Regions from separate parts of the Mesorhizobium sp. C268A genome, predicted to be linked through region 1. Evidence: predicted binding sites of a transcription regulator. Region 1 holds the regulator's gene; each other region holds the start of a gene.

Region 1 (3,615 bases):
TTTGCGCAGCCAATCGCCATTGTGGTGCTGGCGACATGTTGCGCTGTCGCCACGCGATCGCGGCCGAGGACGCATCTGTTCTGCATGGCCGCGATGCTGTGCGCGCTCGGCGTCGTCGCCGCCAAGGTCGAGACCTGGCGCGCCGGAACGCAGATGCTCGGCTCCGAGATTCAGACACGGCTGACCGGCCGCGTCGTCAGTCTCGAACAGATGGAAAGCGGCCGCATCAGGCTGACGCTCGACGTGGTTTCGACCGCTTACCCCGAGCTGCGCTACGCCCCGGAGCGGGTCAGGCTCTCGGCGCGGACCGTTCCCGCCGATATGACCGCCGGCTCCCTGATCACCGGCTATGCCAGGCTGTTGCCGCCGACCGGTCCGGTGCGGCCGGAGAGCTACGATTTCTCCTTCGACAGCTATTTCACCGGTATCGGCGGCAGCGGCTTCTTTCTCGGCAATCCGAAAACCATTGCTACGCAGGGACCGCCGCCGCTGACCGCACGGCTCTCCTCGGCAATCGAGAACGCGCGCGAAACATTGCCGACCATATCAGGGGCAAGATCGGCGGCGCCGAAGGCGAGATTGCCGCGGCGCTGATTGTCGGCGTGCGCGCCGGCATCCCGGACGAGGTCAACGAAGCGATGCGGCGCACCGGCATCTACCACATCATCTCCATCTCCGGCCTGCACATGGCGCTGGTTGCCGGCACCATCATGGCGTTGCTGCGTGGCGCCTTTGCGCTGTTTCCCGTTTTCTCTTCGCGCCGGCCGGTGAAGAAATATGCGGCCGCGGCAGCGCTTGTCTCGATCGCCGCCTATCTCGTTATTTCAGGCGTCGTGGTTGCCGCCGAGCGCAGCTTCATCATGCTGGCGGTCATGCTTGTCGCCGTGCTGTTTGATCGCGCCGCACTCACCATGCGCAATCTGGCGATCTCCGCCATTGCCGTCATCCTGGTGTCGCCGCACGAGGTGGTCGGTCCCAGCTTCCAGATGTCGTTTGCCGCCACCGCCGCCCTTGTCGGCGCCTATGCCGGCTGGGCCGATTACCGCGCCGACAAGGTGAGAACGCCGCTGGCAAAGCGCTCCTTCGTCGGCTTCCTGTCGCGAAAATTCGCGCTGGCCATGGGCGGCCTCGCCATGACCTCGATCATCGCCGGCAGTGCAACCTTGCTGTTCGCCATCTGGCATTTTCAGCGTGTGTCGCCGCTCAGCCTGATCGCCAATCTGGCCGTGATGCCGATTGTTTCGTTGATCGTCATGCCCTTTGCCGTGCTCAGCGCACTGGCGATGCCGTTCGGCGCCGACGGGCCGTTCCTCTATGTGATGGGCAAGGGTCTGATGGCGATGATCGCTATATCGGCCTGGATTTCCGAGCGCTCGCCGGTCGACGCCGTCGGGCTGATCTCCATCCGCTCGGTGCTGTTGGTGGCAGTCGCCCTCGTCATCGCCACCATGGCCACCACCTGGCTCAGGCTGGCGGCCGTGCCTTTCGCGCTGGCCGGCCTGTTGACGGTGCCGCAGGTGCTTACGCCCGACGTGCTCATATCCGAGGACGCACATTTGGTGGCCATGCAGATCGGTGGCGGCGAACTCGCCCTCAACCGCGAACGCTCCAACGAATTCACCACGGACAATTGGAAACGGGCGCTGCGGGCCGAAACCATTATCCCGCCCGAGATTTTCGAGGCAACAGATACGCGGTTCGATCTCGATCCGCTCGATCTGCCGCCCGGCTCGCCCTTCTATTGCACCGGCGATCTCTGTATCGCTCGACACCCTTCCGGAGCCATTGTAGCTCTTGCGAAAGACCGCAAGACGGCGCGGCCGGCCTGTGCCTTCGCGAGCCTGATCGTCATCGATGACGCCACCGCCTACAATCCGTGCCGCGACCCGCTGGTCCTGGTCGTGACGAAGAAACAGCTGGCCCGCGACGGCAGCGCCGCCGTCTTCTTCGATCCGCAATCGGCAGCGGCAGCGCCAACCATCCGGTTCGCCGTCGACAAGCCGTATCGCCCCTGGCACGAGCAACGCCGCTTCTCCCGCGACGCGCGCGGCCTGCCGCCTTACAACCAGCGTGAAAAGTACAAACCCAAGCCGGCTCAGTAGCGCCGGATCAATCCGACAAGCTTGCCCTGCACCTTCACCCTGTCCGGTCCAAAAATGCGGGTCTCGTAGGCCGGGTTGGCGGCTTCCAGGGCGATCGAGGCGCCCTTGCGGCGGAAGCGTTTCAGGGTCGCTTCCTCATCGTCGACCAACGCCACCACGATCTCGCCGGGGCTGGCTGTGTCGGCATTGCGGATGATGACCGTGTCGCCATCGAAAATGCCGGCCTCGATCATCGAATCGCCCTTGACCTCGAGCGCGTAGTGTTCACCGCCCATGATCATGTCGGGCGGCACCGAGATCGAATGGGTCTGATGCTGGATGGCGTCGATCGGCACACCGGCAGCAATGCGTCCCATCACCGGGATCGACACCGCCGAAACGGCGTCGTCATTGCCGGCCGACATCGAACGCGACGGCGAGCCCGGCTTGATCTGGCGGCCGATACCGCCTTGGCCCATCGCGCCTTGTCCTTGGCCGCCTTGCCCTTGGCCGGTTTGACCAAGACTGCCCTGAATGACGCTCGGCGAAAACTTCCTCGCCGCATTGAGGCCTGGTGCGATCGAGTCGGGCAGCCGCAGCACTTCCAGCGCGCGCGCCCGGTTCGGCAGCCGGCGAATGAAACCGCGCTCCTCAAGCGCCGTGATCAGGCGGTGGATGCCGGACTTGGAGGCGAGGTCAAGCGCTTCCTTCATCTCATCGAAGGACGGCGGGATTCCGCTCTCCTTCAGGCGTTCATGGATGAACATCAGAAGCTCATGTTGTTTGCGCGTCAGCATCGCGGCCCCCAGGGGTTCTGAAACCAGAATCAGAAAAAACAAACCCAGAACAAACACTATCTGTTCCAGTTGTGTTCCGCAACCTTTTAAAGTTTAATGAATGTGTTGACGTTTTGTTCAGCGTGACGTTCGGCACCGCGAGCGGCGCTCGTAGTCGTTGGCCGGCAACGGGGTGAAACGAAGACAAAGTGCCCTGCGTCGTCGGCTACGATCGCCGCTTCCTTTTCGGACGGGGCTGCGCAGCATCCGCGCCGGGTTCACTCTGGGCATAGACCTGCAGCGTGTAGCCGATGTGAGCGGTCATCAGAGTTTTCGCACGTTCGACGTCGCGATCGAGGGCCGCTTCCATCAGGGCGGTATGGTGTTCGATCGCCACGGCGTCGCGCAGGGCCGCCACGGCCTTCCGGTGGCCATCCGTGCGGCCGGCGGCGGCGCGCAGCGTCGGGGCCAGACCCAGAAAGCGGTGATGGCGATGCAATTGGTCGGAAATCGTCGCATTGAAGCGCAGCAGCCAGCTGGATGTCGCGGCACTGAGCAGCGCCGCATGGAAGGCATCGTGTTTTTCGTACCACGCGTCGACCGCATCATCCGATGGATCGTCGAGAACAGACCCGCACCGTGAGAGACGATAGTGGGCGGCAACGACCGCGTCTTCCCACTCACGGTCGCCCTTCTCGATCGATTCCACCAGCAGGGGCAGTTCGACCACCAGCCGCGCACGCGCCAAATCCTCGAGC
Region 2 (3,615 bases), on a different contig from region 1:
ACGTTAACGGGCAGGTCCACACCAACAACATCGAAGCCTTCTGGTCGCACGTCAGGCGTTCGATGAACGGGACTTACGTTTCGGTTTCGAAGAAGTGGCTCCAGACTTACCTTTGGGAGTTCGAGTTCCGCCAGAACCTTCGTCGGGAGCCGCACTTGATGATTGATCTCTTGTTGCAATCGTTCCCGCGCCCTGTTGGGAAGTGAACGGAGGCTTGGTAGCCATCGCCTTTAGTAGGCGGTCGAAGCGGCTGTTTGGGGTGTTGGTCATCCTCTAGCCGGTATCCTCTCTGCTTCTACGTTTCGCGGAGCCTCAAGAGCCTCACGGGCTTCGGGGCTGATTTGTGGAACGGTATCATACAGCAGGTAGTCAATTAGCGCAGCGGCGCAAGCGTCAACCACTCCACTGGCGCGATTGAATTGCATTCGTGCAAAAGGCCCTAATTCGGGAAGCTTTTTAGCATGCTGCCATTCGGCAAACGCCAAATTGCAGGCATCGTAAAAATCAAACCAAGCGGAACTGAACATCGGCATACTCATGAATTTATCAGAATAGAGTTCCGATCCGTGAAAAGCTTTCCTCTTTTCCTCAATGGTTTTATCAAAGTCCACCATGATGCGGCGAACCCGAGTTATTTCTTCAACGGTTTTCATTTTCTGGTGGGCCATCAATTCGGCAATGATGTCCCTTTGCCGCTGGGCCGGGGAGTCCAACGCCTTCTCCAAACTGCTAATCTTGTCCTGATCTGCTTTCCAAATGAAATAGGGGGCCGTTAGAAGTCTCAACGCGACACCTCCCCCTACTGCGAGGATGATGAACCAAGCGACATATCCCTGAATGGCTTCTGTCACTGCCTTACCCGCGACCACAAGGATTGCGGGGACTAGAACACCGGCAACGATTGAGAGCTTGTCCGTGAATAAGACTGAACCGGCGAAGGCCCGCCGCAAGCATTTCCCCAAATAGCCCATCGCCGCACAATGACCGGAATCCTTCCGGTTGTGGAGTCTTCACTTCTCCCGCAAGATGAATGCATGTGCATTTCGGGGGGATTACGATGCGGTTTCTATTCGTTGCGCTGTTCATGGCGCTAGCCACCCACGTAAGCGCGCAGGAAACCCAAGGGGTGACCGCTGAAGCCCCAAGCCAACAGGAAAGCAAAGGCGGGAAGGCAAACGATACTCAGCCCAGCGCCAACGAGCCTTCTATCCCGGTACGCATTATCGAAAGTCCAGAAGAGACCCAGCGTACCAGGGACCGCGAAGCCACAAGCGACAAGCACGAGTCCGATGATCTGAAAGCCCAGCAAGAAGCTGCCCAAGCCGCTGGCCGTAGCGCTACAGCCGCTGACAGGCAGGTAAACGCGGCATGGTGGCAAGTCGGCGTCGGTATCGCTGGCATTATTGCCATTCTGGTGACTATCGGCTTCACCATCCGCGCCACCAATGCCGCCGTTCGTTCTGCCGATCTGGCTGAAAAGGCCATCGCCGACGCGCGCGAAATGGGTGAGGCCCAGACTCGCGCCTACCTTGGCGTCTCGTCTGTCGAAGCCAGAATCGAAATGATATCGGTTCTGGGAGATGCCCCGGCCTCGTTCCTGACCATCAAGGTCAACGTAATCAACGGAGGAGTAACCCCCGCCAGAAACGTTGTGTGCATAGGTGGGATCACGACCATCGTTAAGAAGACTGAAACGGTGATCGCCTCCGAAACCAAAGCCAGAAACGAAGATTTCCTTCCAAGCAAGGAATACTGTGCCCTTGGTCACAGCGTTGAATTTGGCGATGAGGAATTGGCTAGATTCAAGCGACGAGACTTTGTGATTGGCGTACACGGTCGCATCACTTATGACCCCGTTGTCGGGGGGAAGGGGCGGTTCGTGGATTACCAGTACGTTGTCACTGCCTACCGCACCCAAGACCCCCTGCAAATCGAGCGGGTGAAAACCGCTTCCGACTAGCGCCATCGCGAGCGCCGCCACTAGCGTGAACCTACGCATTAGCGCACCCTCCGAATCGGAGAGGGCGATAGGTGTCTTTTCCTAGCAAAATATTTACATGCTTCACGGGGATACATCCGCGGAACGCACCATGAGACAAAAAAAGAACAAAACCGGATAAAGATTGTTTTTCAGATATTTGACCCCTCTTGCCAAACGAGAACAAACAAGGTACAAATAGGGCAGGGATTACGGATTGTCCGGCCTTCATTGACGACCAAGGGGTGATGTATCATGGCTCAGAATTCTTTGCGGCTTGTAGAGGACAAAGCGGTGGACAAATCAAAGGCTCTGGACGCGGCGCTGTCGCAAATCGAGCGCGCCTTCGGCAAGGGCTCGATCATGCGGCTGGGCGCCAATGAGCAGGTCGTCGAGATCGAAACCGTGCCGACGGGGTCGCTCGGCCTCGACATCGCGCTCGGCGTCGGCGGTCTGCCGCGCGGCCGCATCGTCGAGATCTACGGGCCGGAAAGCTCGGGCAAGACGACGCTGGCGCTGCACACGGTGGCCGAAGCCCAGAAGAAGGGCGGCATCTGCGCCTTCGTCGATGCCGAGCACGCGCTCGATCCGGTCTATGCCCGCAAGCTCGGCGTCGATCTGGAAAACCTCCTGATCTCGCAGCCCGACACCGGCGAGCAGGCGCTGGAAATCTGCGACACGCTGGTGCGTTCCGGCGCCATCGACGTGCTGGTGGTCGATTCGGTGGCGGCGCTGACGCCGCGCGCCGAAATCGAGGGCGAGATGGGCGATTCGCTGCCCGGCCTGCAGGCTCGCTTGATGAGCCAGGCGCTGCGCAAGCTGACCGCCTCGATCTCGCGCTCCAACACCATGGTCATCTTCATCAACCAGATCCGCATGAAGATCGGCGTCATGTTCGGTTCGCCGGAAACCACGACCGGCGGCAACGCGCTGAAATTCTACGCTTCGGTGCGCCTCGACATCCGCCGCATCGGCTCGGTCAAGGACCGCGACGAGGTCGTCGGCAACCAGACCCGGGTCAAGGTGGTCAAGAACAAGCTGGCGCCGCCCTTCAAGGTGGTCGAGTTCGACATCATGTATGGCGAGGGCGTCTCCAAGACCGGCGAACTGGTCGATCTCGGCGTCAAGGCCGGCGTGGTCGAGAAGTCCGGCGCCTGGTTCTCCTACAATTCGCAGCGTCTCGGCCAAGGTCGCGAAAACGCCAAACTGTTCCTGCGCGACAATCCCGACACGGCGCGTGAGATCGAACTTGCGCTGCGGCAGAATGCCGGGCTGATCGCCGAGAAATTTCTTGAAAATGGTGGCCCCGAGCGCGGCGAAAGCGACGACGGCTTCGAGGAAGAATCCGGCGCCATGTAGGGCACGGCCAGAGTTCGGCCATAAATCCAGTCTATTATCCGATGCTTAAGTAACCGAGTTCTTTAGTATTGCGTTTCAAACCGCCGGCCTTCGCGCCGGCGGTTTTCGTTTTTGGGCAGCGTGAAGCCGGCTTGGCAGTTGCCGGATTGGCCCAATTCCGTGTTTCTGGACAGGGTGGGGCGTGCCCGCTAAAAGGCCAAGTCAATCTTCTAAAAAGCAGAGACCAGTGTCCGCCGGCCGTGCCGGCGGTTTTCGCGAAAAGGCAGCACTCATGAGTG
Region 3 (3,615 bases), on a different contig from region 1:
CAAGATCGCAATTGCCGCATGTTGACCCTACAGCACGGGTATCGCCCTCCTACCAAATTCGAGATTGTCAGAGCCATGCTGCGTCATGGCCACAACCTCAGAAAAGGGCACCCTTCCGCGAAGTCGCAACCTGCTCTTCAGGCCAGTTTGCTGTCGGACGATCCGTTCATATCCTATTCGGGAATGTCCGGTACGCCGCTCGGATTAGCAAGTCATATGCCTTTCCGTCCACGCGGCCACCGCGCCTGGTTTCTCATCTCGCCAACCTGGTCCATCGAAAACAGTGCTAGCGTCAAAACCATCCGGACCTATGCCGTTCTGCATAGACTCAAGAACCCCCGTCACTCGCTAATCTTCCTATCCAACACTCAGGCCGAGACTGATCTGTTGAATCAGTCCGGCGAGGCCGCCGTCCTGCACAACAAGACGTCAACAACCTCCGAACACATATTCAGGCCTCTCGATGACGTCCCTGTAGAATTTGATGCAATCTACAATGCGCAACTGGCTCCGTGGAAGCGCCATGACTTGTCGCTTGGCATCCAGCGTTGCGCATTTGTCTTCTATCGAGATTCAAGCGGATCCTCCACGACGGAGTCGGAAAGAGCGCGAATAAATCGGCATAGGGAGCTCGCGCCGCATCACGTCTTTATCAACGAGTTTGACGGCACCGGCAAGCCTGTCCGATTGGCACCGGCTCAGGTGAACACGCATCTAAATCGTGCAGCCGTGGGAATCTGTCTCTCTCACCTGGAAGGACCAATGTTCGCCAGCACGGAATATCTTCTCGCGGGCCTTCCAGTGGTCACGACGCCGAACCATGGCGGCCGAGACCTTTATCTGGATGACGACTATTCGCTCACAGTTCCACCCGATCCTCGATCCATCGCGGAGGCTGTCTTAGCGCTGAAGGAGCGACGAATTCCCCGGGATTACATTCGTTCGCAAACTTTGAAACGAATCGAACGAGACCGCGGGCGGTTCATAGACCTTGTAAACGAGATTTTTCTGGAGAGCGGCTCTTCGCGCCGGATCGCCCTGCCTTGGCCTTTCAGATATCCTGTCATGGAGTGGCTTCCACCGCAGGTCGCGATCGATCGATCGCTTTCAGGTTCGGTCGATGCCTTCATCACCGCTTAGAAGCAACACCCTCAGATCGCCGAAGGGCCTAGTCGCCCTTGTTAAACGCGGTCGAGGAGGCGGAGCAGCCGTTCCATTTTGCTTGACCATCTTCCTTTTTTGCAACCGGCACAGCGCGCTGCAGCCACCACGAATGCATGTTCCTGTAATGTTCTTGCCTTGGCCTGAAATCTATGGTTGTCTTGTCCTGACGTCGCTCGCGGTCTGAACCACAAGGCCGAGGCGAGCCGATATCCGGGGGCAGAGCAAGATGGTGGCGCGGGTTCGCACGGTTGCTTTCCAGGGCATCGAGGCCGTACCGGTCGATGTCCAGGTGATGATCGCGCCGGGCAAGGTCGGCATGCAGATCGTCGGGCTGGCCGACAAGGCGGTGGCCGAAAGCCGCGAGCGCGTGCAGGCGGCACTGCATGCGTCGGGGCTGTCGATGCCGTCGAAGAAGGTGACGGTCAACCTGGCGCCTGCCGATCTTCCCAAGGAAGGGAGCCATTACGACCTGCCGATCGCGCTCGGCCTGATGGCCGCGCTCGGCGCCATTCCGGGCGACATGCTGGCCTCCTATGTCGTGCTCGGAGAATTGTCGCTCGACGGCACCATTGCCGCGGTCGCCGGCGCGCTGCCGGCGGCGATCGGCGCCAATGCCGAGGGAAAGGGCCTGATCTGCCCGTTCGGCTGCGGGCCGGAAGCGGCCTGGGCGGGCAAGGATTTCGACATATTGGCGCCGCGCAGCCTGATTGCCATCGCCAATCATTTTCGCGGCACGCAGGTGCTGTCGCGGCCCGAGCCCGGCATCCATGTCTCGGCCCGCGACCTGCCCGACCTCTGCGACATCAAGGGCCAGGAAAGCGCCAAGCGGGCGCTGGAAGTGGCGGCGGCCGGCGGCCACAATCTGTTGATGGTCGGGCCTCCCGGCTCGGGAAAATCGATGCTGGCGCAGAGGCTGCCTTCAATTCTGCCGCCACTGGCGCCCAAGGAACTTCTTGAAGTCTCGATGATCGCCTCGGTGGCCGGCGAGCTCGGCGAAGGCAAGCTCACCGACCGGCGGCCGTTCCGCGCCCCGCACCATTCGGCTTCGATGGCGGCAATGGTCGGCGGCGGCATCAGGGCGCGGCCGGGCGAAGTATCGCTTGCCCATAACGGCGTGCTGTTCCTCGACGAGTTTCCCGAATTCACGCCGCAGACCTTGGATGCGCTGCGCCAGCCACTGGAGACCGGCGACTGCATGATCGCGCGCGCCAACCACCGCGTCACCTATCCAGCGCGCATCCAGCTGGTGGCGGCGATGAACCCGTGCCGTTGCGGCATGGCCGGCGAGCCCGGCTATCGCTGCCTGCGCGGTGAGCGCTGCCGCACCGACTACCAGGCGCGCATTTCCGGCCCGCTGCTCGACCGCATCGATCTCAGGATCGAGGTGCCTGCGGTTTCGGCCGCCGATCTGATCCGGCCGGATCGGGCGGAGAAAAGTGCCGCCGTTGCGCAGCGCGTCGCGCGCGCCCGCACCATCCAGCGCGAACGGTTCGAGCGGCTCGGCGTGACCAGCGCGACCACCAACGCGCATTGCTCGCCTTCTGTTATCGAGGACATCGCGATGCCGGATGCCGCCGGCCTGTCTCTGTTGAAGGACGCCAGCGAAAAGCTCGGCTTTTCCGCGCGCGCCTATCATCGGGTGCTGAAAGTGGCGCGCACGCTGGCCGATCTCGAAGCGAGAGAAACCGTCGGCCGCATTCACCTGGCCGAGGCGATTTCCTACCGCATGATGTCGGAGCGGGTGGCGCAGGCGGCGTAACGCTCCTCCTTGAGGGGAAGGTGGCCCCGAAGCGGCAGGGTGGGGGTCGCCGAAGAATGGTCGATCTTTTTGGAGCCGAGCCGAGAAAGGGCCTCTGCAATGACATTGCTTGTAGTGTCGTCCGAAGGGAGTCGCCGCACTTCACGCAGGACCCCACCCGGCCCTTCGGGCCACCCTCCCCTCAAGGGGGAGGGAAATGCAGGCGCTAATTCGCCCGCTCTTTCGCCTTCAGCTCCAGCCGCCGTGCGTGCAGCACCGGTTCCGTATAGCCATTCGGCTGTTCGCGGCCTCTAAACACCAGGTCGCAGGCGGCGTGGAAGGCGATGGAATTGTCGAAATCGGTGGCCATCGGGCGGTAGAGCGGGTCGCCGACATTTTGGAGGTCGACGATCGCTGCCATGCGCCGCAGCGAATCCATCACCTGGATCTGCGAGCACACCTTGTGGTGCAGCCAGTTGGCGATGTGCTGCGAGGAGATGCGCAGCGTGGCGCGGTCTTCCATCAGGCCGACATCGTTGATGTCGGGCACTTTCGAGCAGCCGACGCCCTGGTCGATCCAGCGCACGACATAGCCAAGAATACCTTGCGCATTGTTGTCGAGTTCGCGCTGGATCTCGTCGGGGGTCCAGTTCGGCCGCACCGCCACCGGCACCGACAATATATCATCGAGCTTCGCCTTCGGCCGGCTCTTG

The links. The regulator LexA, encoded in region 1, represses DNA repair genes until DNA is damaged. The targets are predictions, from matches to a motif close to TGTTCNNNNTGTGTTCNG.
Region 2: recA (recombinase RecA) is a predicted target of LexA. The motif match lies at 2,158-2,175, and genes of this name have one in related genera.
Region 3: NKL06_RS16325 (YifB family Mg chelatase-like AAA ATPase) is a predicted target of LexA. The motif match lies at 1,279-1,296, and genes of this name have one in related genera.

Annotation. Positions count from the first base shown of each region.
Region 1 is NZ_JAMYVX010000003.1:1,098,984-1,102,598, reverse strand. Features, by position in the region: partial or broken gene NKL06_RS32200 (ComEC/Rec2 family competence protein) at 1-2,102, shown strand, start outside; gene lexA (transcriptional repressor LexA) at 2,096-2,878, opposite strand; gene NKL06_RS32190 (GntR family transcriptional regulator) at 3,084-3,615, opposite strand, start outside.
Region 2 is NZ_JAMYVX010000001.1:138,107-141,721, reverse strand. Features, by position in the region: gene NKL06_RS00720 (IS1595 family transposase) at 1-206, shown strand, start outside; gene NKL06_RS00715 (hypothetical protein) at 267-851, opposite strand; gene NKL06_RS00710 (hypothetical protein) at 1,058-1,960, shown strand; gene recA (recombinase RecA) at 2,234-3,337, shown strand; gene alaS (alanine--tRNA ligase) at 3,609-3,615, shown strand, end outside.
Region 3 is NZ_JAMYVX010000001.1:3,371,331-3,374,945, forward strand. Features, by position in the region: gene NKL06_RS16320 (glycosyltransferase) at 76-1,140, shown strand; gene NKL06_RS16325 (YifB family Mg chelatase-like AAA ATPase) at 1,391-2,923, shown strand; gene NKL06_RS16330 (malate synthase G) at 3,129-3,615, opposite strand, start outside.